DNA from 4 places in the Kyrpidia sp. genome. Region 3 is predicted to be linked to each of the others. Evidence: riboswitches for the same ligand, from Rfam matches in the RefSeq annotation. Region 3 holds a riboswitch; each other region holds the start of a gene.
What was found. Region 3 has a riboswitch for cobalamin ahead of K6T64_RS01575 (ABC transporter substrate-binding protein). Riboswitches for the same ligand answer to the same signal wherever they lie in the genome.
Positions count from the first base shown of each region.

Region 1: another riboswitch for cobalamin. It lies ahead of K6T64_RS10110 (precorrin-8X methylmutase); the one in region 3 lies ahead of K6T64_RS01575 (ABC transporter substrate-binding protein).
Region 2: another riboswitch for cobalamin. It lies ahead of K6T64_RS10135 (HoxN/HupN/NixA family nickel/cobalt transporter); the one in region 3 lies ahead of K6T64_RS01575 (ABC transporter substrate-binding protein).
Region 4: another riboswitch for cobalamin. It lies ahead of K6T64_RS08090 (energy-coupling factor ABC transporter permease); the one in region 3 lies ahead of K6T64_RS01575 (ABC transporter substrate-binding protein).

Region 1 covers NZ_JAILZZ010000025.1:26,790-34,933, reverse strand. The annotation lists gene K6T64_RS10125 (B12-binding domain-containing radical SAM protein) at 1-658, shown strand, start outside; gene K6T64_RS10120 (tropomyosin) at 672-1,274, shown strand; gene cobK (precorrin-6A reductase) at 1,468-2,232, opposite strand; cobalamin riboswitch at 2,400-2,601, shown strand; gene K6T64_RS10110 (precorrin-8X methylmutase) at 2,730-3,383, shown strand; gene K6T64_RS10105 (cobalt-precorrin-5B (C(1))-methyltransferase) at 3,380-4,534, shown strand; gene cbiE (precorrin-6y C5,15-methyltransferase (decarboxylating) subunit CbiE) at 4,471-5,757, shown strand; gene cobI (precorrin-2 C(20)-methyltransferase) at 5,750-6,475, shown strand; gene cobM (precorrin-4 C(11)-methyltransferase) at 6,472-7,293, shown strand; gene K6T64_RS10085 (cobalt-precorrin 5A hydrolase) at 7,293-8,144, shown strand, end outside.
Region 2 covers NZ_JAILZZ010000025.1:35,134-40,358, reverse strand. The annotation lists gene K6T64_RS10140 (thioredoxin domain-containing protein) at 104-2,254, shown strand; cobalamin riboswitch at 2,313-2,494, shown strand; gene K6T64_RS10135 (HoxN/HupN/NixA family nickel/cobalt transporter) at 2,626-3,354, shown strand; gene yjbM (GTP diphosphokinase) at 3,448-4,263, shown strand; gene K6T64_RS10125 (B12-binding domain-containing radical SAM protein) at 4,275-5,225, shown strand, end outside.
Region 3 covers NZ_JAILZZ010000002.1:12,505-20,648, reverse strand. The annotation lists gene pckA (phosphoenolpyruvate carboxykinase (ATP)) at 1-354, shown strand, start outside; gene K6T64_RS01590 (hypothetical protein) at 643-864, opposite strand; gene K6T64_RS01585 (ABC transporter ATP-binding protein) at 852-1,775, opposite strand; gene K6T64_RS01580 (FecCD family ABC transporter permease) at 1,826-2,854, opposite strand; gene K6T64_RS01575 (ABC transporter substrate-binding protein) at 2,864-3,835, opposite strand; cobalamin riboswitch at 4,055-4,234, opposite strand; gene K6T64_RS01570 (acyl-CoA dehydrogenase family protein) at 4,384-5,529, shown strand; gene recD2 (SF1B family DNA helicase RecD2) at 5,571-7,796, opposite strand; gene K6T64_RS01560 (alpha-galactosidase) at 7,793-8,144, opposite strand, start outside.
Region 4 covers NZ_JAILZZ010000016.1:44,983-53,126, forward strand. The annotation lists gene K6T64_RS08065 (right-handed parallel beta-helix repeat-containing protein) at 1-216, shown strand, start outside; gene K6T64_RS08070 (nitrous oxide reductase accessory protein NosL) at 221-781, shown strand; gene K6T64_RS08075 (ABC transporter permease) at 787-1,614, shown strand; gene K6T64_RS08080 (ABC transporter ATP-binding protein) at 1,616-2,380, shown strand; gene K6T64_RS08085 (bifunctional YncE family protein/alkaline phosphatase family protein) at 2,462-4,960, opposite strand; cobalamin riboswitch at 5,237-5,436, shown strand; gene K6T64_RS08090 (energy-coupling factor ABC transporter permease) at 5,667-6,410, shown strand; gene K6T64_RS08095 (energy-coupling factor ABC transporter substrate-binding protein) at 6,400-6,708, shown strand; gene cbiQ (cobalt ECF transporter T component CbiQ) at 6,695-7,480, shown strand; gene K6T64_RS08105 (energy-coupling factor ABC transporter ATP-binding protein) at 7,473-8,144, shown strand, end outside.

The sequences.
Region 1 (8,144 bases), on a different contig from region 3:
GGCCAACGACGTGTTGCCCTACGAGGACGTCCGGCGGATCAAGCGGGTCGAGGATATGGTGGACAAATATTGGAATTCGCACTGGATGGATCACACCCTGCGGTATCTGAGGGCCTGGGAGTTTTCCAGTGCCTTTGATTTGTATCAGGAACTGGGGGATTACTGGGATCGGCAGGGGTACGGGACGTTGGGATATCAGCCCGAGGATCTGTTTCTGCGCATGCGCGATTTTTTGCGCGACAAGGGTCTCAGGCGGCCCATGGTGGCGGAGGATCTGTTAAAAATCGATTATCTGTTGACACGCCGGGTTCGTCCGCGGTCCCCCTGGTGGGTGCCGACCCTGGACAAAGGGGGGGTGCTGGGGTGGGCCCGGAGGTTGGCCGAACGGCCGGAGATTCTGGGCCCGGAGTTTGCCCGGCTGGAACTGGGGGAGACGGCGTTGTTGAAACACGCCGTCTTGGAGTGGGTGAGTTTCGATGCGAGCGCATGGATTCAGGAACGACAGCTCGCGGGGGTCGGGGATCCCCATCTGGCGGTGGTGGTGTATCCTCCCGGTGGACAGGAGTTTCCGGGTTCGGTGTCGAAGTGGAAGGGGAGGCCGATGTTGTTTGTGGCAGCTCAGATGAACGCGGAAGATGCGGCCGACACCCACAGATGAGGAGTGGTGCCGGATGGACGATCGTCACGTCAACGAGGTTCTGGAGGTCATTCTTCAAGAGGTTCGGAGTTTGCATGGGCGATTCGACCGGATGGAAGCGCGAGTTGATAGAATCGACCAGCGCTTGGATGCGGTGGAGCAGCGCTTGGATGCGGTGGAACAGCGCCTGGGTGCAGTCGAGCAGCGCCTGGACGCGATGGAGCAGCGTTTGGACGCGGTGGAACAGCGCCTGGATGCGGTCGAGCAGCGCCTGGACGCGATGGAGCAGCGTTTGGACGCGGTGGAACAGCGCCTGGATGCGGTGGAGCAGCGCTTGGATGCGGTGGAGCAGCGCTTGGACGCGGTCGAACGCCGCTTGGATGTGGTCGAGAGCCGGTTGTCCACTGTCGAAGAGCGGGTGAGAGATGTGGACTGCCGGGTCGTACATGTCGAGCATATCTTGGAAGAATTTCCGCATATGCGCCAGGCCGTTTTGGAGATCGACGCCAGAACCATCGGTATCGATCAGCGGCTGCAACACGTCGAAACGAACATGGTTACGAAAGCGGATTTGGCTTTTTACGATCGCAAAATCGGCGAGCACGATCGGGAGATTTATATGATGAAGAATCGATGATCGGCGAGATGCCGAGAAGACCGCCCTGGAAACGGAGATGATGTGGACGACGCCCGGTTGAAGGCTCAGGCGGTGCGAGATCTCAAAAGGAGCTTCTGGGCATCCGCCCTGTCCCTTTCGATCGTTGTGGCTGCGATCGGCCGGGTGATCAAGGGGATCCAGCGGTTGGTGCGAAGTGGAAACGGCCGCCCCCCTAAAGCAGGCGGTCCAGTGTTTCCAGTACTTCGCCGGCGCTGTGGCACAGGTGCTCATATTGAATGCCCGGACGGCAGATCACGATAGTATGAATGCCGCGGTCCAGAGCGGGTTGAATTTTTTCCATGACGCTGCCTTCAGAGCCGCTCTCCTTGGTGACCAGGGTGGTCACGCCGAAATGTTCATAGAAGGCCGCATTGAGCGTCGAGGTGTACGGACCCTGCATGGCCACGATGTTTCGCTGAGGAATGCCGAGGGCGGTGCAGGTGCGCATATTTTCCTCGGTGGGGAGAATGCGGCAGATCATCCGGATGGTCGGGTCTTTCAACAGGACTTCGGCGAAGATGGGCAGGGTTTTGCTGCCGGTGGTCAAGAAAATGGTGCCGCCGAAGGAGGCGGCGAGCTCTGCGGCGTTGCGGTAGTCCCGCGCTAAGTGTAAGTTTGGATGTTCGGATAATTCCGAGCTCGGACGTTCATACCGGATGTAGGGAATGCCGGCAATCATGGCCGCTTCCATGGCGTTTCGCGACGCTTCTTCGGCGAAGGGGTGGCTGGCGTCCACCACCGCCCGGGTTCCGTTTTCGGAAAAGAGCCTAGCCATTTCATTGGCGGATTTGCGGCCCACGGTGACCGAGAGCCCCTCCTTACGCAAAGAGGATGCGGCACTTTCGGTGACCACCGAGGCCAATACCGGGTAGCCGGCGTTCTGCAACTGAACGCCGAGGGCCCGGGCGTCGCTGGTACCGGCAAGGAGAAACAGCATCGGAGAACCACCTCTTCACGGGAACATTTTTCGGTCAAAAAAGTTGAAAAGCCAGGATCTCGGTGGCAGGACAGATGGGATCGGCGAAAACGGCTCTAGACACAGTCCCGGATCGTGAGTTATGCTTACAACGAATCTTATCTTCATCCAATTTCAAGAATGACTGTTTGTGGCAACGACGTCAAGGTGCTTCCGCTGCGGCGGAAGGTAACAGGGAATCGGGTGAGAATCCCGAGCGGACCCGCCACTGTGACCGGACGAGTTGCCCTCCACGTCCGCCGAGGACGACGTCACTCGCTTAGCTGCGGGGAAGACGGAGGGCCGCGATGACCCGGGAGCCAGGAGACCTACCTTGATGGAAACGCCGGAAGACCCTCGCGGTATGGGGTGCGGTGTGCCGATTCCGGGCTCTTGAGGCCCACCAGGCGTCAACGCATATTGCCTCCGACCGATGGGTCGGGGGTTTTTTTGTACCCGCAGGGGGAGGGGGAGATGGGGTGAGCGAGTTTGTGCCGTCGACAGTCCGGCCCGAGGAGATCGAGGCCCGAAGTTTTGCCATCATTGCGGAAGAACTGGGGGAGCATTCTTTTACGGAAGAACAATTTTCCATTGTCCAACGGGTGATTCACGCCAGTGCAGATTTTGATCTGGGGAGGTCGCTGCGGTTTCATCCCCAGGCTGTGGAAGCGGGGATTCGGGCCATCCGGGAGGGACGGCCGGTGGTGGCCGATGTCCAGATGGTTCAGGTGGGGATCTCCAAGGCGCGGATTGAGCGGTTTGGGGGGCGGGTGCACTGCCTCATCTCCGATCCGGACGTGGCCGAGGAAGCGCGGCGCCGGGGAACCACCCGGGCCATCGTTTCGATGCGCAAGGCGGCCCGGATGGCGGAAGGGGGGATCGTGGCCATCGGTAACGCCCCGACCGCCCTGTTGGAGTTGATTCGCCTCGTCCGGGCGGGGGAGGCGCGCCCGGCGCTGATCGTCGGCGTGCCGGTGGGGTTCGTATCGGCGGCGGAATCGAAAGCGCAGTTGGCCGGTCTGGATCAGCCGCCTTTTATCACCAATGAGGGCCGCAAAGGGGGCAGTCCGGTGGCTGTGGCCATCGTCAATGCCCTGTCTCTGTTGGCCGTATCGGAGGCGGGGGCGAGATGACCGAACCGCCGGAGCGGCCGCTGCGCCACGGCTATACCACTGGCAGTTGCGCTGCGGCGGCGACGAAAGCAGCCGTATGGGCCCTGGTTCACCAACAGCCGCTGTCCGAGGTGGAGATCGGGCTCCCGGCCGGGCAAAGGGTGCGATTCGCCGTGGAAGGTTTATCGTTTACGCCGGAGCGCGCCGCCTGCGCCGTGATCAAAGATGGCGGGGACGATCCCGATGCCACCCACGGCGCCTGGATCTGGTCCACGGTGAGTTGGCGGGGAGAGCCGGGGATTGAACTCGAGGGTGGCGAGGGAGTGGGTCGGGTGACGAAGCCCGGGCTGGCCGTGCCCGTGGGGGAGCCGGCCATCAATCCGGTGCCCCGGAGGATGATCCGCCAGGCCGCAGAAGAGGCGGCGGGGCCGGAGATGCTGGGGCGGCGCGGGATTCGGGTGGTGATTTCCGTCCCCGGGGGCGAAGAGATCGCGAAAAAGACGATGAACGGCCGGCTGGGGATCATCGGAGGAATTTCAATCCTGGGTACCACGGGGATTGTCAAGCCCTTTTCCACGGCGGCGTGGATGGCCAGCGTAGCCCAGGCCATCAGTGTGGCCACGGCGGCGGGGTGCCGGCAGGTGGTGTTGACTACCGGGGGGCGCAGTGAAAAGGTGGCTATGCGGGAGCTTTCCCATCTCCCGGAAGAGGCTTTTATCGAAATGGGGGATTTTCTGGGGTTTTCTCTCAAGCAGTGCGCCAAACGGGGCGTGGAAAAAGTGACCCTTTGCGGCATGATTGGAAAATTCTCCAAGGCCGCGGCGGGACACATGCATCTCCATTCAAAAGGATCGTCGGTGGACCCGGGGTGGCTGGCCGACCTGGCCGTTCAGTCCGGAGTGCCGCCCTCCGAGGCGGAAGGAATTCGTCGGGCGAATACCGCCAAGGAGATCGGGGATGTCCTTTGGTCGAAGGGGTACCATGCATTTTTTGAGCGATTGTGCGAAGAGATCTGTGCACGCGCTTCTGAGCACGTCGGGGGAGCCTTCGGGGTGGAAATGATCCTCTGCGATTTGGAGGGGCGCGTGATCGGAAGGGGGGAGAGGCCGTGGAACCGGTCCGGATCATCGGCATCGGAGCGGACGGGGCTGAGGGACTGCCCGTCCCGGTGAGGCGATGGATTGAACAGGCTGACCTGTTGGTGGGGGGAAGGCGGCATTTGGACTATTTTCCCGAATACTCCGGGGAGGTCCTGGCGGTGCAAGAGGGGCTTTCCCGGGCGGTGGATCGCATTGATCAGGCCCGCCGGGAAGGCCGCCGGGTGGTGGTACTGGCCTCGGGCGATCCGAATTTTTTCGGCATCGGGGGGTACTTGGCGAAAAAACTCGGCCCCGAACAGGTGGAGATCCACCCCCACGTCTCTTCGGTTCAGTTGGCTTTTGCCCGGATGAAAGAGCCTTGGCAGGACGCCTTTTTGGCTTCGGTGCACGGGCGGGATGTGGAGCCGGTGGTGGACTGGGTGCGCACCCATGCGAAAGTCGCCCTGGTGACGTCGGACGGGAGTACGCCTGGGAGAATTGCCCGGGCACTCCAGAAGGCGGGGCTTTCGGAGGTGGAGGTGTTCGTTGCGGAGAACCTCGGAGCGCCGGATGAGCGGACGGGATGGTACACGGTGGCAGACGCCGCGGAGCAGGAGTTCGCCCCCCTCAACGTGGTGGTGATCTGCCGCCGGCAAGACGGAGGAGGGACTGGGGCGGAGGCCCATAAAAAAGGAGCATCGGGGGAGGCGGTTTGGCCCCTGGGGATTGACGATGAGGCGTTTTTTCAGCGCAAACCCAAGCGTGGGCTGATCACCAAACAGGAAGTCCGGGTGGTCAGCCTGGCGAAGTTGCACATTCGCCCGGGTGCCGTGATGTGGGATATCGGGGCTTGTACCGGTTCGGTGGGCATCGAGGCGGCGGGGTTGGCGGAGGGGGTACGGGTGTACGCCATCGAGAAAAATGAGGAAGATTGTGAGAACCTCCGCCGCAACGTGGAAAAATTCCACCGCCCGGTCCACTGGGTGCATGGCACGGCCCCGGACGGACTCGAGGCGTTTCCTGACCCCGACGCGGTGTTTCTGGGCGGCACCGCCGGGCGGATGGAGGAGTTGCTGGACGTCTGCGTCCGGCGCCTGCGGCCCGGGGGCCGCATTGTGGTGAACGCCGCGACGCTTGAAAATCTCTATCAGGCGGTGGAGGGGCTGCGAAATCGGGGGATGGCGGTGGACGTGACGCTGATCCAGGTGGCCCGCAGCCGCCCCATTAAGGATCTCACCCGGTTTGAAGCTTTTGATCCGGTGTACATCGTGGCCGCCCGACGGGCGGAGGAAGGGGCTGGGAACGAGAATGGCTGATCGACTGGGGAAATTGTTCGTGCTCGGGGTGGGGCCGGGGGATCCCGAGTGGCTAACCCTGCGTGCCCACCGGATTCTGCGGGAAGCTCCGGTTGTGGCATATCCGCAAAAAATGCGCTCCGGGGAAAGCTATGCCCTTTCCATCGTCGAAAGTCTGCTGCCCACCCCGGGCCCGGAGCGGTTGGGTTTGGTCTTTCCCATGACCCGGGATCCGGAAAAATTGCGGATTCAGTGGGAGGAGACGGTGAACCGGGTGTGGGAGAAGTTGTCGGCCGGCCGGGACGTGGCCTTTATCACCGAGGGTCACCCGTATCTGTACAGTACGGCCATTCATCTGGTCCGGCTCCTGCGCCGGCTTCACCCCGGGGTGGAGGTGGAGGTGGTCCCGGGGGTCTCTTCTCCGGGCGGAGCGGCGGCCCGGCTGGATATTCCCTTGGCGGACGGGGACGAGAGAGTGGGCATCATCCCCGCGGTGAATGACCGGGAGGCCATGCGCCGGGCCTTGGCGGACCACGACACCGTGGTGTTTTTGAAAGTGGCAAAAGTCATGGATATGATGGTGGATCTTTTGGAAGAGCTGCACTTGGTGGACCGGGCGGCGGTGGTGACCAAATGCGGGACCCCCGATGAGCAGGTCTTTCGGGATGTCCGGGAGCTCCGGGGCCGGGAACTGGAATACCTCACCCTGATGATCGTCAAAAAGGGGGAGGAACGATGAGCCGCCCGGGGATCGGCAAAGTGTATTTTATCGGTGCAGGGCCGGGGGATCCGGAACTCATCACCGTCAAGGGCAAGCGCCTGATCGAGGAAGCCGATCTCATTCTGTACACCGATTCCCTGGTGAATCCCGAGGTGTTGAGGGGAGCGAAATCCGAGGCCCGAATTGAGAAAAGCGCGGGGCTAACCCTGGAAGAGATCGCCGGGCGGATGATCGATGCCGCCGAGCAGGGCCAGCGGGTGGCCCGGGTCCATACCGGGGACCCGTCGGTGTTCGGGGCGATCCTTGAGCAGGCCGCCCGGCTCGACGCTGCGGGGATCCCCTGGGAGATCGTTCCCGGCGTTTCCTCAGTTTTTGCCGCGGCGGCGGTTTTGGGGGCGGAGCTGACGGTGCCCGAAGTGACCCAGACGGTGATCCTCACCCGGGCCGCGGGGAGGACGCCGGTGCCGCCGGGCGAGGAGTTGACCGCCCTGGCCCGGCACCGCTCCACCTTGGCGCTGTTCCTGTCGGCGGGGCTCATGGGGGATGTCCGAAACGCCCTGCGGCAGGCGGGATGGGAGGACAATATCGCGGTGGCGGCGGTGTACAAAGCCACCTGGCCGGACCAAGTGGTTGTCCGCTCCACCTTGGGCCGAATTGTCGAGGACATGCGGGACGCCCAAATCCGAAGTCACGCCTTGATCCTGGCCGGGCCGGCCCTGGACCCCGGGCTGCGCCGTCCCGATGGGCCAAAATCCCGGCTTTACGATCCCACTTTTGCCCATCGGTACCGGCGGGCGGTACGGGCCGGGGATGCCCCCGGGGGGGAGGAGCCGTGATGCCGTGGCCGGATCATCCCCAGCCTTACGCCGCGGTGGCGATCACCAAACACGGGGTGGAATTGGCCTGGCGGACGGCGGAAGGGCTGGGCGGCGTCGATGTGTACTACAGTGAGAAATTTGACCTCCGGGCAGCCGGGGGAGCTCAGGAGGGCGAGACGTTCAGTTCCTTTCGGGCGACGCCCTTTTCCGGGAGTGTCCGGGAGTTGCTTCAAGATGGATTTCACCGCTACGAGGGCTGGATTTTGTTTATCTCCCTGGGAGCGGTGGTGAGGATGATCGCTCCGGTGCTGCGGGACAAAAAGACCGATCCTGCGGTGGTGGTGGTGGATGACGCCGGGCGGTTTGCCATCTCTGTCCTCTCCGGACACCTGGGGGGAGCGAACCGCCTGGCCGAGCGCGTGGCCGAGGTTCTCGGTGCCCAGCCCGTCATCACCACGGCTTCGGATGTGGGCCGGACCATCGCCGTGGACCTCCTGGGTCGATCTTTTGGCTGGACTTTGGCCGACGACCGCCACGTCACTCCGGCATCGGCGGCGGTGGTCAACGAGGAGCCGGTCTTGGTTCTCCAAGAGGCCGGAGAGCGGGGTTGGTGGACCCGCCCGACCCCTTTGCCGCCCACCATCCACCGGTGTGACAGCCTGGAGGAAGCCCGGGGGGCGGTGGCCGAGCGTGCCCGGCAAGGGTTGCCGGGCTTTGGGGCTTTGCTCCTCATCACCGACCGGATCTGGTCCGAGGAGGAGCTGCGTCAGTTTGCTCCTTACTGGGTGGTCTACCGCCCGAAATCCCTGATTCTGGGGATCGGGTGCAACCGGGGCACCCCCCGGGCGGAGATCGAGGAGGTGGTGGAA
Region 2 (5,225 bases), on a different contig from region 3:
CTTTCGGGGGTCTTTTCTCATAGTGGCGGGGATTGCCGCCGCAACCCGGATCCTTTCCTCATCAAGGGTCTTTGATCCTGTACAAAAATAAGGGGTGTTCCCCATGACAACAACTAATAAACCCAACCGCTTGGCCAGGGAAAAATCGCCATATCTGCTCCAGCACGCGTATAACCCAGTGGACTGGTTCCCTTGGTCCGAGGAGGCTTTTGAGAAGGCCAAGCAGGAAAATAAGCCTATTTTCTTGTCGATCGGATACAGCACCTGTCATTGGTGTCACGTCATGGAACGGGAATCCTTTGAAGATCCCGAGGTGGCGGAACTTCTGAACCGCCATTTTGTGGCGATTAAAGTGGACCGGGAGGAGCGGCCGGACGTCGACCATCTGTACATGGCCGCGTGCCAGGCCCTGACCGGGCAAGGAGGTTGGCCGCTCACCGTGTTCTTAACACCGGAAAAAGAACCCTTTTACGCCGGAACTTATTTTCCCAAGCGGAGTCGATATGGCCGCCCGGGGCTGATGGAACTGTTGACCCGGGTGGCGCAGTTGTGGGAAAAGGGGGCGGACCGCGTCAAAGACGCCGGGAGGCATCTCACCGGACAGATCGGGGAAGCTCTTGGACGGGCCGCTCAGGGAGAGGTGGATGCGGGAACGCTCACCCGGGCCTTCGAGCAGCTTTTAGCCAGCTATGACCACACCTTTGGCGGGTTTGGCCAAGCCCCGAAATTCCCCCGGCCCCACGATCTTTTGTTTTTGTTGCGGTACGGGGTGCGCAGCGGGCGGCGGGAGGCTTTCGATATGGTGCAGGGAACCCTCGAGGGGATGCGCCGAGGGGGGATCTGGGATCACGTCGGCTTTGGATTTGCCCGGTATTCCACCGACCGGCGTTGGCTCATCCCGCATTTTGAGAAGATGCTGTACGATAATGCCCTTCTTGTTCTGACCTATCTCGAAGCGTACCAAGCGTTGGGCGACCAGCGATGGGCGCAGACAGCCCGGGAGATAGTTACTTACGTGCGCCGGGAGATGACCGATCCCGGGGGTGGATTTTACTCGGCGGAAGATGCGGATTCAGAAGGGGAGGAAGGAAAATTTTACGTCTGGACGCCCCAGGAGATCACAGAAGCGGTGGGGCCGGAGGATGGTGAGGTTCTCTGCCGGTACTTTGGTGTGACGGAGGAGGGGAATTTTGAAGGCGGCCGATCGGTGTTGAATGAGATCGATACGGATGTCGATTTGCTGGCCCGGGAACTGGGAATGACTCCCGAAGAGATTGATGGGAAGGTCCGCCGGGGGCTGGAGATTCTGCGCTCGGTGCGGGATCGTCGGGTACACCCTCATAAAGACGATAAAATTCTCACCGCTTGGAACGGGCTGATGATCGCGGCCTTGGCCCGGGGGGCTCGAGTGCTCGGGGATGCGGACTATCTGGTATCCGCCCGGCGGGCGGCGGAGTGGCTGTGGCGGACTTTGCGCCAGGGGGATGGCAGGCTGTTGGCGAGGTATCGGGATGGCGAAGCGGGGATCCTGGGTTATTTGGACGACTACGCCTTTTATATCTGGGGTTTGTTGGAGTTGTACCAGGCCGGCGGAGATGTGGCGTGGCTGCGGCGGGCGATTCGGCTGGCGCAAGATGTGCGGACGTTGTTTTGGGATGAGAATGAGGGGGGCTGTTTTCTGACCGGGTCGGATGCGGAGGCGCTTTGGTCCCGGCCCAAGACGGCGGAGGACGGAGCCCTGCCTTCCGGAAACTCCGTCCTGGCCCTGGACCTGCTGTGGCTAGGCCGCCTGACGGGGGATCCGGCCTGGGAGCGGTGGGCGGAGGCCCAGCTTCGGGCTTTTGCCGGGGCGGTGTCCCGTTATCCTGCCGGATACACGTTTTTCTTGACGGCCTGGGATTTCGCCGTGGGGCCTTCCGAGGAGATCGTGGTGGCCGAACCGGTTCGCGATGAAGCGGGGGACAGCGGGGAGGGTTTCGTCGGGGGACCGCAGGCTCAGGGCTCTTTTGCCGCGGCCCGCTGGCCGGCAGAAGTTCGGCGCCTGTATCTCCCCCGGGCTCTGTGGGTGGTGAGGCCGGATGGCGCGGAGGGGGATCGGGTGTCGGAGGTGTTGCCCCGGGTGAGTGGCCACCGGTCGAAGGGTGGGGAGACCCAGGTGTACATCTGTCGGGGAAATGCCTGTGAGCGCCCGGTGCTTTGGGCGGAGGCCCTTCAGCGGCTGCAAAGCATTGGCTCCGGGTTTGTGGAGGAGTAGATTCCCGTTTCGGGATCTTTTTCTTAAAGACGGAACTGTAGTATACTTTGGACGACGGACAATGGATGGAAGACAGGGTGCGCCTGATCGGCGCTGAAAAGGGAAGTCCGGTGCAAGTCCGGCGCGGTCCCGCCACTGTGATGGGGAGCGATCCGCAGGGGTCATTGGGCACGTTGCCTGAGAAGACGCGGAAAGGTGAAGATCCTCAGCCAGGAGACCTGCCCTGTCCGACAACCGGCCGCACACCTACGCGGATAGGGGGGCGCGAACATGGTCGTGGTGTTTTCTATGGAGAACACTCCCGGGCGGCGCTCGGGGGGCATTTTTGTGTTTGGAGCCGGATTCGACGGGCGGAAGCGGGGTGGCCGGTCATGACGATCTCGGTGGTGGCCCTCGGCGGATTGGCGCTGGTCCTCGGATTTCGGCATGGAATTGATTGGGATCACGTGGCGGCGATTACGGACTTGATTGCCGGAGGAACCCACCGGCTTCGGGGTCTTTTTTTTGCGATGTTGTATGCCCTCGGCCATGGGACGGTGGTTCTGTTGCTCGGGATTCCGGTCATCGTCGCGGACGTTCACGTGCCGGGGTGGCTGGGGCGTGTCATGGAACCGGTGGTGGGGGCGACGTTGATCGCCCTGGGCGGCTGGGTGTTGGTGATGTTGTTCACGGGACGGCATGAGCTTGCGGTCCGGAGCCGCTGGATGCTGTTGTACCAAGGGGTGCGGCGGGGGTGGAGACGGCTCTGGCGCAAAGATTCCGGGGGCGCCGACCCGGAGTTGGGGGCGGGTGGAGCCTTTACCGTCGGGGTGATTCACGGGGCCGGGGCCGAAACGCCCACCCAATTGATGGTATTCGCTGCGGCGATGCAGGCCGGGGGGCGCACGGCCGCCCTGGGGGTATTTTTCCTGTTCGTGGCGGGCATGCTGGTGGCCAATCTTTTGATTTCCCTGTTGACGATGATGGGGTACGGACTGGCGGGGCGACGGATGGGCTGGAGGGTGGTCTTGGCGGGCTGTACATCGGTATACAGTGTGGTGGTGGGCATCGTGTTTTTGATCGGTCAAGCCGTAGGATTGCCGAGCCTGGCGGGTCCTTGAACAGCGTGTTCATCCCTTGGAGGACGAACCGGAATTCCGGTATGATAAAGGGAGGACGTTGGTCCGCGAAAGTTCCGGCCCACGGGGCCTGGGGTGGTGAATAGGCGCGTGCACACCATTGACTGGGATCGGTTTTTGTTGCCCTATGAGCAGGCTGTTGAAGAGCTCAAGGTGAAGTTTCGCAGTATCCGGAATGAACTCAAGCGAAAGGAAGAGTATTCGCCCATCGAGTTTGTGACCGGGCGGCTGAAGAAAGTCTCCAGCATCCTCGATAAAGCGGCCCGGTTGGGCATCCCCCTTGAACGGGTGGAAGAGGTGCCCGATATCGCCGGTATTCGCATCATGTGTCAGTTTGTCGACGACATTGATCGGGTGGTCCAGCTCATTCGCCAGCGGGACGGCAGGGACATGGAGATCGTGGAGGAACGCGATTATATTCGGCACCAAAAGGACAGCGGCTATCGCAGCTACCATATCATTATTCGGTACCCCATCCAAACGGCCGAAGGGGAAAAAAAGCTGCTCGCGGAAATTCAGGTCCGAACCTTGGCGATGAACTTCTGGGCGACCATCGAACATTCCCTGAACTATAAATACAAAGGCAATCTGCCGACCCAAGTTCGGGAGCGCCTCCGGGCGGCCGCCGAGGCGGCGTTTCAGCTAGATCGGGAGATGTCCGAGATTCGCGAAGAAATCAAGCAGGCCCAGCGGCTGTTTGAAAGGAAGTCGAATTTGGTTTCCTCGATTCTGAGGGATCTGGAACAATTGGAATCCTCGGGACAGGTGGAGATGGCGACGGCCTTTCAGGAACGGCTGCACGGGTTGGCGGGAGATTTTGAAGGCCTGCGGCAGTTGGCGGAAGAAGTCAAAGAGTGGCTGGTGCAAAGTGGAACCGGCATTACGCACTAGGGGGGGTCGGAGTGAAGGTCCTGCTCGCGGCGCTGAACGCGAAATTCATTCACTCTTCCTTGGCGCTTCGCTATCTTCGGGCCGCGGCGGAAGGGGAGTTCGACGTACTGCTCCGGGAGTTCACCATCAAGGACGATCCGTTGCGGGTTTTGTCCGAGGTGGTGGGCGACCGCCCGGAGGTCGTCGGATTTTCCTGTTATATTTGGAATGTCGTTGAAACACTGAAAATCGTGCGCCTCTTGAAAAAAGTGTCTCCGGCTACACGGGTGGTGTTAGGGGGACCGGAGGTCTCTTATGACACCTGGGAGTGGATGGAAAAGTGGCCGGAGGTGGACGCCATCGTCATCGGAGAAGGGGAGGCAACGTTTATGGAGTTGCTCCGGGCCTGGAGGGACGGAGGCGATCTTGGCGAGATCGCTGGCCTGGCCTTCCGCGAGGGGGACCGGGTGAAGATTGCGCCTCGCCGGGGCTGGATTGAACCTTTGGACGCGATCCCCTCTCCTTACCGGGGCCACCTGGAGGAGTTGGACAATCGGATTGTGTACTTCGAGGCTTCCCGGGGGTGTCCGTTTCATTGCCAGTTCTGCCTGTCGTCCATCGATGATGCGGTGCGGTATTTTTCATTGCAGCGGGTCAAAGAAGACTTGGCCCGGTTGATCGATTACGGCGTTTCACAAATTAAATTCGTGGACCGAACGTTCAATTTGAAAAAAGATTATGCCTTGGAGTTGTTTCAGTTTTTGGCCCGGTACCCCGGGCGGACGGTGTTTCAGTTTGAAATCACGGCAGATATCCTGCGCCCGGAGATCGTGGAGTTTTTGGCGGCGGAAGCGCCGCCCGGACGGTTTCGTTTTGAGATCGGGGTCCAGTCGACAAACGAGGAGACGAACCGACTGATTCGGCGGATTCAGCGGTTCGATCGGTTGGCCGGCACGGTGAGGCGGTTGCGGGAGTCCGGTCGG
Region 3 (8,144 bases):
CAGAAAATCGACCGGCACGGGGTGCGGGTGTTCTTAGTCAACACCGGTTGGACCGGCGGTCCTTACGGGGTGGGATCCCGGATGAAGCTAGCCTACACCCGGGCAATGGTGCGCGCGGCGCTTTCGGGCGCCTTGGACCGGGTGGAATACGTCCAGGAACCCTATTTCGGCCTGTCGGTGCCCAAGACCTGTCCGGATGTGCCCTCGGAGATTCTGTTGCCCAAAAACACGTGGGCAGACCCCGAGGCCTATGACGCGAAAGCCCGGGAGTTGGCACGGCATTTCCGGGAGAACATCCGCAAGATGGATGGGGTACCGGCCGCCGTACTGGCCGCCGCACCTCCTATACAATAGGGGGATTTTCCCCGGGGGCATTTTGCACGTGCTTGTGCATCGTTGTACAAAAACGCGCCGCACCCTCTTGATGAAGGCCGCGGCGCATTTTTTCCATTAGAAATGATCGCCCACTCATCTTTCCGGAGGTCTCCGATACCCGGGGATTCCGGGATCTGCATCACCCCATTTTTGACCTGAATCGGCTGGGCGCCCTATCACCCCTTACCCAAATGATGCGCCCGGTTACCCTGATTCCCGGGGCGCATCCGTTTGACACCGATTTGAAGGCATGGCGGCGGGTGCACCTCACCCCCGCTTAAACCGGATGCTCCTCGCTTTTTCGTTGGTCCGTTCCCACACCCACCCCTGGGCTTCCCAGTCAGCGATAGTTTGTCGAATCGCTTCCTCAGACCACTGATCGGCAGGCAAATACACCACCTTGCCGCGAATGTGGTTGGTCCAAATATACCCCCCGACAAAAAGGATCGTCAGGCCGAGAAAAACAGATAGAAGAATCAAGAATTGCATGACATTCGTTCCTTTCTATTGCCGCCGGGCATCGCGTCCGGTGTTGTCGCCCATTGTGCGCCACCTCGTCCGCCTGCACTGCTCCACCCCTGGACACCCAAAGCGCTCCAGGGCGGGGCCGGCAGCAGGATCTGAGGCACCCCCGCATCCGGGTGGCGCAAGACCCGGGGTCGAATGCCGTACACCGACTCGATGTGATCTTCGGTCAGCACCTCCGCCGGCGATCCATAGGCCTCGGTGCTCCCGGCCCTCAACAACAAAGTCCTGTGTGCGTAGAGTGCAGCGAGATTGAGATCGTGAAGCACGAGAATCACCGCCGGCCTCCTGCCTTCCCTTCCCCGCCCCGCCGTGCCCCCGCATACGAGGTTCAGAATCTGCATTTGGTGGCCAATGTCGAGGAAAGTGGTGGGCTCGTCCAAGATGAGCACGTCGGGCTCCTGGGCCAACACCATCGCCAGAGCCACGATCTGCCGTTGGCCGCCACTCAGATGGTTCACGGTCACCCCGGCGAGATCATTCAGCCCGGTTTCCCACAAAATTCGTTCAACCACCTGCCGGTCGTGGTTTGTTTCGCCGCGCCACGGCCTCAAGTGCGGATGGCGCCCCATCATGACCGTATCGTACACCGAAAACCCGCCGGCCACCAGGGGGGTCTGGGGCAATACCGCCATCCGCCGGGCCAACTGCCTTCTGGAATACGACGATACCGGCACTCCGTCCAGACTCACCCGGCCGCGATCCGGGGGCTCTATCCCCGTCACCAGGCGGACCAAGGTGCTCTTGCCCGCCCCATTCGGCCCGATTATCGCCAGGACCGTCCCCGGGGTCACGGAAAACGAAACATCCCGGAGAACCTCCCGGTCTCCGTATGATTTACAAAGCCCGATCGCTTCTAATCTCGCCCCGTCCATCTCGCGCCCCCTTCTCCGCACCCCAATTCGTCGACCCGGCCGACCCCTCGCTACCGCCCCTGCCGGTGAAGCAGATACGCAAAAAATGGCGCCCCGCAAAAAGCGGTGATCGCCCCGATGGGGATCTCTTGCCCGGGAACCAAGGTGCGGGCGGCGTTATCCGCCCAGAGTAAAAACACGCCGCCCCCCAGGGCAGACAGCGGCAGCAAGGTACGGTGGTCCGGTCCAGCCAGGATGCGAAGCACATGAGGGACCACCAAGCCGACAAACCCGATGATCCCGGCTACGGACACCGCTGCCGCCGTCATGAGGGAGGACGCCCCCAAAATCACCAGCCGGGCAGCCCCCACGTCCACCCCGAGATGTGCCGCTTCCTCTTCACCCAGGGTCAGGACATTCAGGTTCCGCGCTTCCCACCAAACCATCGTCAACCCCAGGACAGTGGCGGGAACCAAACTCCAGATCAGCCGGGGATCCCGATTGGCCAGGCTTCCCAACAGCCATAGCATCACATTGGGCAGTCGGTTTGATGCGGCCACCATCAACACGGTGAGGATGGCTCCAAAAAACGATTGGACCACTACCCCGGCGAGAATCAGCGTATTGTTCCGGGAACCCGGCCCCCGGATCGAGCCCAGCCAAAACACCGCCGCCAACCCGACAAGGCCGCCGACAAAAGCCAGCCCCGGGACGGCGAACAAGCCGTACAGGCCCACCTGTCCCCCGAACAGAATACCCGCCACCGCCCCCAGGGCCGCCCCGGAAGACACGCCGAGGATAAAAGGGTCCGCCAGGGGGTTGCGTAACACCCCTTGATAAGCCGCGCCCGCGGCCCCGAGAGCCGCCCCGACCAAAAGGGCCAGAACCGCCCGGGGGAAGCGGATCTCCCATACCACCGCCTGAACCCAGCCCCCGGCAGCCTCCGGGGCTTTGGCACCCGGTCCCGCCAGTATCGCCCGCCAGAGGCTGTCCAGATCCGTGGCGGTCGGTCCGATGGCCACACTGGCGGCCAGGGACACGGCGACGGCGGCCAACCAGACCCCGACCCACATCCATGACCGACGACGATCTTTTCTCATGGCTGCGGCTCAGGGTTGGAACAACTGCGGATAGAAGAGCTTGGCCAGGGTTTCCGCTCCGTCGACGATCCGGGGGCCCGGGCGACTCACCAAGTCCGAGTCGACGGAATACACCCGGTTATTGCGCACGGCATCCACGACTTGCCATCCGGGCCGCTGTTTCGGCTTGTCCACGGCATCCGGCACGTAATATCCGTAGGTCACCACGATCACCTGGGGATTCTTTTGCATCAGCATTTCGGCGTTCATCGGCTGCCACCCGTTTAGATCCGACGCCACGTTGATGCCTCCGGCCAGACGGATCAGCTCGTCCATAAACGTGTGGCTCCCCGCCGTATATAATTGGTTCGGATCGGCCTCCACGTAGACCCTCACCCGTTTGTCCGGTGGGATTTGCGACACTTTGGCCGCAATGGCCGAAGCTTTGGCCTTCATTTGATTGACCAAGGCCGCGGCCTGGGATGTACGGTTCGTGATCTCGCCCAGTGCCTGGATAGTCTGATAGACCGCCTCCAGACTTTGAGGGTCGTACATCACGGCGGTCAGCCCAGCGTTTCTCACCGTCTGAACAATGCTCTCATTGTGAGAACCGAGCACCACCAGGTCGGGGTGAAGGGCCACCAGCCGCTCGATGGGCGGGTTCAATCCGTCCAGGACCGCTTCCACCTTTTTTTGAACCCCCGGAGGATAGTTGTCCCACGTCGTGACGCCCACCACCCTCCGATCCAGACCCAGGGCAAACAGGATCTCCGTATGACTGGGGATCAAAGAGACGATCCGCCGGGGTTCCCGGGCAATGGTCACCGATGTCCCGCTGTCATCTTTGATCGTGAGCGGATAGTGGGTGACTGCCGGCGGACTCGCCCCTCCTTGGGGCGACGCGGAAGGAGCCGCCCCAGTTCCGCAGGAAGAAAGAATCAAGATCACCGCGAAAAGAACGAGGACCGTCCAGAACTTTCGCTTCCCATCCATTCGGACCATGTCCGAGCCTCCCTCATCTCCGAATGTGCCTTCTCCTCCGGGGGAGGGGCCGGGGAAAGGCTGTCTCCGAAGCAGGGCCGGGATATGCCCGGCCGGGCTCTTGACTGATTCCCGAAGCCCAAAAAGAAAACCCGGCTTTCGCCGGGGCGATACTGTTCGGGCGGCAGGGTCTTCACGTCCTTCCCCTCGCCGCCTCCCCCCGGCCTTTCCGCGAAGGCCCCTCGGGAGTTCGACCGGGTAGGTCTCCTGGCTTCCGGGTCTTCGCGCGCTTTCGCCTTCCCCGCGATGGGCGAGTGGCATCTTGAAAACGCACTCTCCGGTTACAGTGGCGGGACCGCCCGGGATTCTCACCCGGTTCCCCGTTACGCCCCGAAGGGCACCCGGCCTGTCTCCGTTGCACAATACATGAATCCGCATCCCCAGTATAACGACTCCCGCCTTGCCCGGCAAGCTGGCCTCCTTCTCAAACGACCGTTTGGATGATATACTCAACCTGTCCCCGAAGCCTCGGAGAGCAATCCCATTCACACGAAAGGAGACACGGCACCATGCATCCATTCACCCGCGAGCATGATGAACTGCGCAGTGCCATTCGGCAATTCCTGCAGAAAGAGATCGCCCCCCATGTCGACGAGTGGGAGCGGGCGGAGCAGGTGCCCCGGACCGTGCTGCGCAAGATGGGCGAACTCGGCTATTTTGGCTTGAATATTGCGGAAGAGTATGGAGGAAGTGGGGAAAATCCCTTGGCGGAAGCAGTGCTGCATGAAGAACTCGGCCGGCTCAACGCCTCGGGATTCGCCAATACCGTGGGCGTCCACATCGGCATCGCCATGCGCCCGGTCTATCGCTTCGGCACCGAAGAACAAAAACAAGCCTATGTGGTCCCCGGGGTTCAAGGAGAAAAAATCGGGGCCTTGGCCATCACCGAACCCGGGGCGGGATCGGACGTGGCGGCCATCAGCACCCGGGCGGTGCGGGAAGGCGACAGTTACGTCCTTTCCGGAAACAAAATTTTTATCACCAACGGGGTCTATGCGGATTTTTACGTGGTGGCGGCAAAAACCGATCCCCAGGCAGGGCATCGGGGTGTGACCTTATTTATCGTCGAGCGGGATGACGCAGGATTTCACGTGCAGCGCAAGTTAGAAAAAGTAGGAAACCACGCTTCGGATACGGCAGAACTCTTTTTCGATGAGTGCCGAATTCCTGCACACCGCAAGCTCGGGGAGGAAAATAAAGGATTTTATCTGGTGATGCACAATTTTCAATGGGAAAGGCTGATGATCGCCCTGCAAACCCTGGGGACCGCCCAGGCGGCCTTAGATATGGCTGTGGAGTACGCGAAAACCCGTCAGCAGTTCGGCGGTCCCCTCACCCAGTTCCAGGTCATTCGCCACCGGTTGGTCGACATGGCGGTGGAGGTGGAAAAGGCGCGCCAGTTGACCTATCACGCCCTGGACCTGTTCGCCCAAGGGGTGGATGCAGTGGCTGAAACCTCCATGGCCAAGCTCACCGCCACGGAAACGGCCTGCAAAGTGGCGGATGAAGCGCTGCAGATTCACGGCGGATATGGGTACGTCAACGAATATCCGATCCAGCGGGCTTGGCGGGACATGCGCGTAACCCGGATCTACGGCGGAACGAGCGAAATCATGAAAGAGATTATCGCCAAGCGAATGGGGCTTCTCCCCTAAAAGCAGCGGAGAGGGGGATGTGACCAGACCCTCAACGGTGGTCACGGATCCCCCGGATCTGCCCCTCGCCCCCTGCTGTATACTTGAATCTTCTCGGTCAGCCGGGTGTTGCGCAACACCGGCCGAGTGTTGCGCACCGCCAGGCCCAGGGCCCGGGGCATGCCGATCAACCCACAGAGTTTCTTCGCCCGGGTGATCCCCGTATAGAGGAGATTTCGGTACAAGAGGATGTAGTGGCTCGTGGTCATGGGGATCAGCACCACGGGATATTCGCCGCCCTGGCTTTTGTGAATCGTAATCGCATAGGCGTGGCGCAACTGATCCCACTCATCCCGTTCGTATTCGTGCAGGGCGTCGCCGAATCGAATCAGCAACACGCCTTCCTCGGGATCCACGTCTTCGATCACGCCGATTTCGCCGTTAAACACCTCTTTCTCATAATCGTTGCGCATCTGTATCACTTTGTCGCCCACCCGCCAGGCCCGCTCGCCTTTGCGACCGAAGGGGATTTCCTTTTTGCCCATCTGCCGGGGGTTCATCAGCTGCTGCAGTCGAATGTTCAACGCCTCGGTGCCAAGCTCCCCCTTTTTAGTGGGACTCAGCACCTGGATGTCGGCAGGCGAGTAGCCCTCAGCCAGGAGATTTTGCACCGCCTGCTCCAGACGAACGGCGATGGCCGCATTCGTTTCAGCCGTCGTGGCCCCGGATACCTCGACAAACCAAAAGTCCCCGCCCTGGCGGGGCAACTCCCCTTGGAGCACCCGGTGGGCATTGACCACGATGTTGCTCTCCCTGGCCTGTCGGAAAATCACATCGAGCCGGACGCTCGGTACTCCGGCCTGAATCAGGTCGTGCAACACATGCCCCGGACCCACCGACGGCAATTGGTCCACATCCCCGACCAGAATCACCCCGGCGTCCCCGGCGGCCCGGACCAATTTGTCCGCCAACAGGATATCCATCATGGACGTCTCATCGACGATAATCAGGTCATAGGGGAGGGGATTCTCCTCGTCAAACTGAGCGATTCCCTCCACCCGCATGCCCAGGAGACGGTGCACTGTAGCAGCCGAAAATCCCGAGACTTCTTCCAGCCTTCGGGCGGCCCGGCCCGTGGGCGCCGCCATGCCCACCTTGGTCTGGGGATTCAATTGTTGCCGGCACCAGAGGATCGCCCGAACCGTCGTGGTCTTCCCGGTTCCCGGCCCTCCGGTCAGAATCAACAGCGGACTGGCCATGGCGGTTCGAACCGCTTCCCGCTGGGTGAACGACAGGGTCACCCCGGACTCCCGCTCATAAGACTGGATCAAATCATCCAGCCCGGCTGAATGCAGAGCGGCCACCCGGAGCCGATCCGCCGCCCACCGGGCCACCTGTTCCTCGGCTTCCCACAAAGACGCCAGATAGACCCGATCCTCTTCTTGCCGGATCTGCCCCTCCCGCGCCAAGGTCCCGGCGGCTTCCTCGAACTGATCGGCCTCCCACGGATCCCCGTCTATGCCGGCCAGCATCTCCGCCGTCTTCGCCAGCCAAAAGGCCCGGTCTAACCAACAGTGGCCTTCGGTGGTTGAGCCCGCCAGGGTATGCAACAGCGCACTTTGAAGGCGAAACGGACTGTCGGCCGGGATGCCCAACCTCCGGGCGACCCCGTCCGCCTGGCCAAACCCGATGCCGGCCACCCCCGCCAAGAGGTACGGATTGCGCCGGATATCCTCAAGACACCCTTCCCCCAACACTCGGTATACCCGCATGGCGGCACCCGGGCTAATGCCCAGGGCCATCAATTGCCCGAGCACCTTTTGGACCCCGTGATGGGCCCGGACCTGCTGGACGATCGACTGCGCCTTCTCCGGCGACAACCCTTGAATCCCCGCCAAGGCTGCCTCCCCGTGATCGAGGATGGCATCCACCGCCCCGGGGCCGAGGGCGGCGACGATCCTTCGGGCCACTCGCCTGCCCACCCCCTCCAAGCGCCGGAACAACTGGATGGCCACCTCCCGGTCGGTGGGCACCGGTTTACTCCATCCCGTAACCTGAAGTTGCCGGCCGTAGCGCGGATGCTCCGTCCAGTGCCCCGTCACCTCCAGGGCCTCCCCTTCGCCTTGGGAAAAATATACATACCCTGTACAACTGATCACGCCCCCGGAGGTTTTCAGGCGGAACACGGCAAATCCCGTCTCTTCATTTCGGAAGACCACCCGCTCCACCGTACCGGAAGCGGTCACCTCCTCGGCTTCCGGGCGGGCCAATCGATCCTCTCCGTTCAACCGACCAGCGCCTCCTGAATGCGCCGCAATTTGTCCAAATCGTTCTCATAAGCAATGAGGACCCCGTCCGCATAGGCCGCCCCCACCCGGGCGGCCTTCACCAGTTTCGCCTCTTCAACGCCGAGACCATAGAGCTCCAGATACCAGGGGTGCCCCCCGAGCCGATCTTGGAATCCTTGGGCCAGGACTTCCAGCCAGTACGTCGTCGTGTAAGCCAGATCATAGATGGGCACCACAAACACGTCCACCCACTGCTTCATCCGGTCCACGTCGATGCCGAATCGCCTCTCCAGATGCCCGGGATAAGGATCGGGAAACAGTGTAAAATACAGCTTCCCGGCCACCGAC
Region 4 (8,144 bases), on a different contig from region 3:
TACCAGATCTTTTTCCAGGCACCGGGGACCTTCGTGTTGGAGCAGTTGTTTGCCGGTGATACCAGGCGCTGGCTCACGGACACGGCTCCCTTGATGAAGCCACCGGACACCGCAACCGCGTCGGCACCGCCGATGGACAAAACCGTTCCGCTTGTGTCGTTTTTCCTTCTCGGACTGGGACTTTATCCATTCTTACACCATCGACCAGGGGTGTGAAAGCATGAAAATCAAACGGATGATCGGGATGCTGGCAGCGACCGCCGCCCTCAGTCTTGCCCTCGCGGGCTGCGGGAAACAAGCCGCCCAACCGGCGGCCATCGACCCCGCCGTGGACAAGTGTGCCGTCTGCCACATGACAGTCAAAGATGATCATTTTGCCACGGAGATCATTCTTACCGATGGACAGGCGCTAAAATTTGACGACCTCGGCTGCATGAACAAGTGGACCCAGCAAAATGGCACTTCTCAGGTTGCGCAGCGATTTGTCCGGGATTACAACAGCAGTCAATGGCTCAAATTCGAAGATGCCACTTATGTCTACGACCCGAATATCGTGACCCCCATGGCCTATAATGTCGTTTCCTTCCAGAATAAGGCCGATGCGGAAAACTTCCTGAAACAGTACCCGGGCGGGAACCTGTTTACGGCGGATCAGTTGGGGAGCCATAACTGGGCCCGCAACATGGAAATGATGAAAAAACTGAAAGAACAGATGCAGGGCAACATGAGCGGCGGCAGCATGAACGGAGGTAATATGAGCGGCGCGGGAATGGGGCACTAACCCAAGTGAGCGCTGTATGGATCATTGCCAAGCGGGAAATGAAGCTGGGGTACCGGAATCCCTGGGCATACTCATTTCTCGCTCTCTTCAGCGTGTTTAGCCTGGCTCTGGTTTTGATCCAGTCGAACCGGGCAGCCGGGCTGCCGGCGTATACCCATGCCACGGCGACGATGATGAACCTGATCCTCTATCTGCTGCCGATGATGACGCTGCTCTTAGGTGCTTTTTCCGTGACGGCCGAAAAGGAGGACGGCACCCGGGATCTGCTTTCGACTTATACTCTGTCTTCCAGGGCGTACATGGCGGGGAAATTTGTAGGCTTGGTCGCCGTTTTGGCGTCGATATTGGCTGCGGGGTTCGGGCTGTTCGGTCTGGTCGGGGCCTGGCTGGGGCAGGGGGTGACCCTGGCGGATCTGGCTCTGTTCCTGGGTTTTTCAGCGGCCATCCTGTTGTTGTACCTCGGGATTGCCCTCATGATCGGGGCCCTGGCGGCCAATCGCTGGCAGGCGCTGACCATGGGGGTCGGGGTGTGGTTTGTGACGGTGCTCGCCTGGCCAACCCTTCTCATTGCCTCGTTAAATCTCATGCCCCATAGCGCCGTAAAACCGATGTTGACCTTGCTCACGTTCTGTAATCCTGCCGAATTGGTCCGTCTGTTCACCGTCATCCAGCTCGGGGCCGGATCGATCCTCGGTCCGGCCTATGTCCAGTTGGTGGAAGGGGCGTCGGGGCCTTGGGGACCGGTGGTGATGGCGGGATTCGGATTGCTGTGGCTGGCGGTTTTTCAAACGCTCGCTGTGTGGGTCTGGGAGAGGGGGCGACGCCGTGGGTGAGATGGGCCTGGAGTGGGAAAAGATCTCAAAAACGATCCGCGGCAATATGGTGGTCCATCCTTTCAGCTTTCGGCTTCCGCCCGGACGGGTGTTGGCCCTTGCGGGCGGAAACGGTGCTGGCAAAAGTACGATCCTGCGCATGACGGTGGGCCTCCTGCGGCCGACGAGCGGGGTTATTCGAGTCAATGGGATTGAAACGGGTCGGCGGACCCGAGCTTATGTCGAACAGATCGGCTACATGCCGGATGATTTTTCCTTCTCCCCGGGTTTGACCGCCTGGGAGACCATTGCTTTTTTCGCGGGGCTCAAAGGGCTGGACCAGAAAAGAGCCCGGGATGTTTTGGAAATCGTCGGACTTGGGGCGGAGCGGGACAAGCGGGTTGGCCACTTTTCTAAGGGCATGCAGCAGCGACTGCTCTTCGCCCAAGCGATCCTGGCGGAGCCTCCCATCTTGGTGCTGGACGAGCCGACCAATGGCCTGGATCCGTATTGGGTGGACACCCTGGCAGAGCTCCTCGTCGGGGTCAAAAAGAGCGGGAGGTCGGTGGTGTTCTCGACGCACCAGCTCGATGTGGCCGAACAGGTGGCCGATGAGGTGATTTTTCTGAATCGGGGACGGGTGATCAGCTCGGGCGCGGTAGAATCTTTCCGCACCCGATACGGGGCCGGCGGTTTGGCGGCTGCTTTTGCCGAGTTGATTCGCAAAGAACCGGGCACTCGGGTGGCTTCGGAAGGGAGGGGACAACGGCGCGACGGTTCGGGGTGACGAACTGTTCGTAGAAATGATGAGAGAAGAAAGGGAGGGCCTCCGGTGGAAAGGACGGCCCTCAACCTTTATCCGGAGGGATTAATCGGCTGCTTCGGCAACACCGGCGCTGCCGTTGGCCGCATTGGGGCTACCGTCCGCCTCGCTTTTTTTCGGGTACGGTTGTCCCGGATGAGTCGCTGCCCATAGGACTTCATCCAATTTCTTGGGCGAGGCCACGTCTTCCTGGCTCCAGTCCATCTGTTCGGACACCATGGCCATGGGGGCATTGTGGCCGTTGCGGGCGTCGAGGGGATAGGTCGGGGGCACGGCGTCGTAGGGCGCAAAATCCGGATGGGTGGTGAAGGCGTTGATCATCGGCAGGGCCGCGGCGTCGTACTGGGTCATCGGCTTCATGCCGAGAATCAGTTCTATGGTCTTCAACATGGAGGCCGTATCGTAAAAAGTGCTATCCACGGCGCCGCCCCGTTGGGTATACGGGCTGATCACCAGCGCTTCGGTCCGGTGGGCGTCCACGTGGTCCAAGCCGTCCTGGGAATCGTCCTCGATCACGAAAATGGCCGTGTTTTTCCAATAGGGAGAATGGCTCACCGTATGGACGAGTTTTCCGAGGGCGTAGTCATTCTGGGCCACATAGGCCTGGGGTGTGAGGGCTCCAGGTTTGGTGCCCATGGTGTGGTCGTTCGGCAATCGAACGATCTCGAACTGAGGCAGATTTCCATTTTTCACGTATTGTTGAAATTCCTCATTCCACTTGTCAAAGCGGGTCAGGTCAGAGATGTTCAAATCCCAACCAGGATAATCGGGATCATAGTTTTGCCCGATGCTGGGGTCGGTGGGAACCCATTTGCCAGTCTTGGGGTCTTTCTCCACGAACTCCCCATAGTCCCGGAACGACACTCCGGACTTTGTCGCGTCATTCCAGATGAATCCATTTTGTGGGTAGGTCGCGGGGTTTGTGCCCTCGAAATCATATCCCCGGTTCCGGCCGCTGTAGTTGGCCAGCCAGTTTTTCTCTACGTAATCATTGGCTTCGGCGGCGGTGGACCAGTTGTGCCCGTCTGCGCTGACCTCGGCGTCGGTGTAGGTGTTGTCGAGGAGCACGAACTGGTTGGCCAACTTGTGAAGATTCGGGGTGATGTCCTTGCCGAATTCGGTCAGGGACGGGTCACTGTTGCCTTTGCCCATGTCGCCGAACACCTGGTCGTAGGTGCGATTTTCTTTGATGACATAGATCACGTGCTTAATCGGGGAATTCTGGCCGAGGAATCGGGGGATGGGAAACCGGTCCGTCCGGCCGTCACCAGGGCGCCCGTTGGACCCAGGCCCATAAGCGGGTTGATTGTTGCGCTTCACTTGCTCGGTGTAACGCAGGAGTTCGCCTGGGTTCGGGGCGTCAATGATGGAAAGAGTGCCGCTTATCATATTCCCGATATACTGCCCTTGAGTGTTGGGTCCGGCCCCGAGGCCCTTGGCGTTAATGACCAGGATCTGCTTTCCCCTGTCCGTTGTGTATACTCCAGTGGGGTACCAACCGGTGGGGATGAGGCCTTTGACATCAGCCCGGGCGGTGGGGGACCCTTTGCCGAGATCGACGACGGCGATGTCGTTGTTGCCGGCATTGGCCACGTAGAGGGTGCGGCCATCCGGGCTCACGGTGAGGGCATCCGGTTGGCTTCCGGGCAGGGCGCCTCGATAGGGAGCGAGGGAAATGGTCTGAACGACCTTTTGCCGGGAAGGGTCGATCACCGAGAGGGTATCACTGTCCGAGTTGGCCACATAGATCGCGCCGGTGCGGGGGTTCAGGGCCAGGGCATTCGGGTGAAGACCGACCTTGATGGTGGCCTGGGTCTGTAGGGTGTCCGGATCCAGAGCGGTCACCGTGTCTTCGCCCCAGTTGGTGACGTAAAGGGTTTTTCCGTCTTGGGAGAGAAGAGAGGTGTACGGGTATTGGCCGACGTTCCCCTGGGCCACCACCTTGCCCGTGGAGGTGTCGATTTTGACCACGGTATTATACAGGTTATTGACGACATACAAGAAGCCGCCGTCTGCCGAAACGGTCAGTCCCGCGGGATACGCATTTCCCTTTTGGTTATTGGCCTTGGGCCCCGGGGTTAGACCGATGAGCACAATGGGGGATTGCTCGGACAGTTGGCCGTCGCGAAGCTGGAACACGCGGATCTTGTTGTTACCGCCTGCCGAGGCGTACAGCGTCTTTCCGTCCGGGCTAAAAGCCACGCCGAGATAGAGGGCTTCCGGAGACTTGTAGGGTATGGTCTGAATGACCTTTTGCTGTTTGAGATCAATGACTTGAAGGGACTGGGTGCCTTGCCCGTCGTTCGAGACCACCAGGTATCGACCGTCTGGGCTGAGGGCGCCACCCATCGGGAAATCTCCCAGGGTGACCTGCTTCCCAGCGGGGGTCACGACCCAGTCGTAGGAGGTGACCGCGGTGCCATTTGATTGAGGCCCGGCCTCCCGGGCCCATGCGGATCCCGGTGCTAAGCCGGTCCCTAACATGAGCGCAGCCATGGCTGCACCCGCCACCCACCTTTTTCGTGCAATCCTCCGCTCCTTCATGCGCCTCTCCTCCTTGTTTTGTTGATTCTTCCAACGCCCGGCAATTACCGGACATGTCCTATGATAGACCCGGCGTGTAAAGATAGAAACGTTATAAATCTGAAGATTGTGTAATGTTTGTGGGTCATAGTACTGCGAAAAAAGGATCATGTGACGCATGCTTGACAGACCATACAATCGTCAGTAAACTGTTTTCAACGAAACCCGGCTTGGTGGGCGGGTGACGTATCTGTACAGTTGCAGTGTTGGAGCGTGAGAGATCGTTCTTTTCTTAACAATTTCATACCTGGAACGGGTGCCCGAGGCCATTGTTCGGAAAGAGCGCTGGCTCGGGAAAACGGGAAGTCGGGTGCAAGTCCCGCGCGGTCCCGCCACTGTAACGAGGAACTGCCTTACATGGCGCCACTGGGAAACTGGGAAGGCGTAGGGCAGTGATGAATCGAAGCCAGGATACCGGCCCGTTTCCAAAAGAACTCTACCCTACGAGGTATAGGGGGTGGTTCACTGTGAGGCGATCGCACCGTTCTTTGCCTGGTGTCCTCTGCTTGATGCGGGATTTCGCAGGACTGGCCGGAGCACAGAAAAGCAGGTCTTTGAGCGGTGATGAATGGTCCGGATGTTTGAAAACCCCTTAACATGTTCGTGGTTAAGGGGTTTTGCTATGTCCTGAAGAAAACAAGACGGTCGAAGATTTGGGGGAGTGAAGATGGTCAGGTGGGTTATTCTGGTTCTGTTTATGGCCTTTTGGCTCCCGCGCCAAGCTTATGCCATGCACATTATGGAAGGCTATCTTCCCTTGGGTTGGTGTCTTTTTTGGGCGGTGCTATGTCTGCCCGCTTTAATCCTCGGGACTCGTTCTTTACAAAAACAAGCCGGAGACAATCTGAAGATGAAGCTTGTATTGGCGCTTTCGGCGGCCTTTGCTTTTGTGCTGTCGGCTCTCAAACTCCCATCGGTCACAGGAAGCAGTTCACATCCGACCGGAGTGGGTCTGGGGGCTGTTTTGTTCGGTCCTATGGCGATGAGTGTCGTCGGTTGCATCATCCTATTGTTTCAGGCGTTGCTCCTGGCCCATGGCGGGATCACGACCCTTGGCGCCAACACGTTCTCCATGGCCGTTGTCGGGCCCACAGTGTCCTATCTTGTATTCCGTGTGGTCCATAAATATGGATTCGGGCGAGGAGTAGCTGTATTTCTTGCCGCCGCTTTGGGTGACTTATCGACATATGTCACGACGTCGTTCCAGTTGGCTTTAGCGTTTCCCGCCCCTATCGGGGGAGTAGCGGCATCATTTTGGAAATTCGCATCGATTTTTGCCGTCACCCAGGTTCCGCTCGCCGTCAGCGAAGGGCTGCTCACGGTTATCATGGTGAACTGGGTGATGAAATACAATCCCGAGGTTCTGAGCCGAGCGATGAACCTGGCTGAGGAGGCGCACCATGAGGCATAACCATCATCGGCGTTGGGGGAAAAATGGATTTCTCGGTTTATTGGCGGTCGCTTTAGCGGCATTGCCGTTATTGACTCTCAGAACAGCGGAGTTCCAAGGATCGGATGATCAAGGGAAGGAGATGGTACACCAACTGGATCCGAACTACCGGCCCTGGTTTTCCCCTTTATGGGAACCCCCGGGCAGTGAGATCGAGAGTTTGCTGTTTTCCCTCCAGGCAGCCTTGGGTGCCGGGGTTGTCGGCTATTCCATTGGCTATCTTCATGCCCGCAGAAGGGATCGCCATGAGTCCGGTTGATCGATGGGCCCATGCCAACCGGTGGCGCAGGCTCCATCCGCTGCAAAAAACAGTTTTTGCCGCGGCTTTGGGAGGAAGTGCGTTTGTCTTTCCAACGCCGGTAGCGGCGATTATACCTGTGATCGCGGGACTTTTCCTGAGATACGGGGCCGGGATCCCCATACGGGCGTTCCTTCGCTTCATGGCGCTGCCGTTGTCGTTTTTGTCGCTTGGTGCGATCCCGCTCTTGGTTCAAGTACAGCCTTCAGGACTTCCCCTTGTTTGCTCGATGGATGGAATCCCCGGCTGGTGGATTGGAGTGAACGGAGAAGGGGTTCGGACGGCGGTGACCGTGTGGGTCAGGGCGCTGGCCGTAACCTCTTCGATGTACGTCCTGGCGCTTACCACGCCGGTGCCGGATCTCGTGGACATGTTGCGCCGGGTGAACGTGCCCGAGATTCTCTTGGAAGTGATGCATCTCATGTATCGCTATTTGTTTATTCTCATGGAAATGGCTCAACAAACGTATGTGGCTCAGTCCTCTCGGCTGGGGTATCGGTCATGGAGCCGGAGCTTGTCTTCCCTTGGTCGTCTGGGGGCGGCGTTGGCCGTCAAGAGCCGACTGGAGGTGGAGGATCTGTACCGAGCACTGATCTCGCGGGGGTACCGCGGGCGACTGACCGTCCTGCCGCCTCCATGGGCGGTGTGTCTCAAAACCGCCGCCTGGATGGGCGCGGCCGTGGTGGGTCTGGCGGTTGCGGCTTGGCTTGTGGGGAGGCGGTTGCATGGATAAGCCGACCTTCGCATTAGAAGGCGTCGAGTATAACTATGAAGATGGAACCCAAGCTCTGCAGGGCGTATCCCTAGGTATTGAACGCGGAAAAAAAGTCGCTTTTCTTGGTTCCAACGGTGCGGGAAAATCGACGTTATTCCTGCATTTGAACGGGATTTTGCGCCCGTTTCGCGGCCGAATCCTTTTTCGGGGGCAGGAGGTTCGGTACGCCCGCAAAGAGCTTGCTCGACTGCGAGCCAAGGTCGGGATCGTCTTTCAGAACCCGGATCGACAAGTTGTGATCGGTCATGTATGGGAGGATGTGTCTTTTGGGCCTATGAACTTGGGGTTGTCCCCGCCTGAAGTTGAGGCGAGGGTGGAGGAGGCACTCAACATCACCGGACTTTGGGATCTGCGGGACAAGGCCGTGCATCTCCTCAGTTACGGCCAAAAAAAGCGGGTTGCGTTGGCCGGAGTTTTGGCCATGAAACCGGAAGTGATGATTCTCGATGAGCCCACCGCTTCCCTCGACCCTGGACAGGTTCACGCGTTGCTCGAATTGTTAGAGCGTTTACACCGTCAAGGAATCCAAATCGTTCTGTCGACCCACGATGTGGACTTTGCCTATGCGTGGGCGGATTGGGTCGTGATCATGCATGCCGGGCGCGTTCTCGCCGAGGGCTTG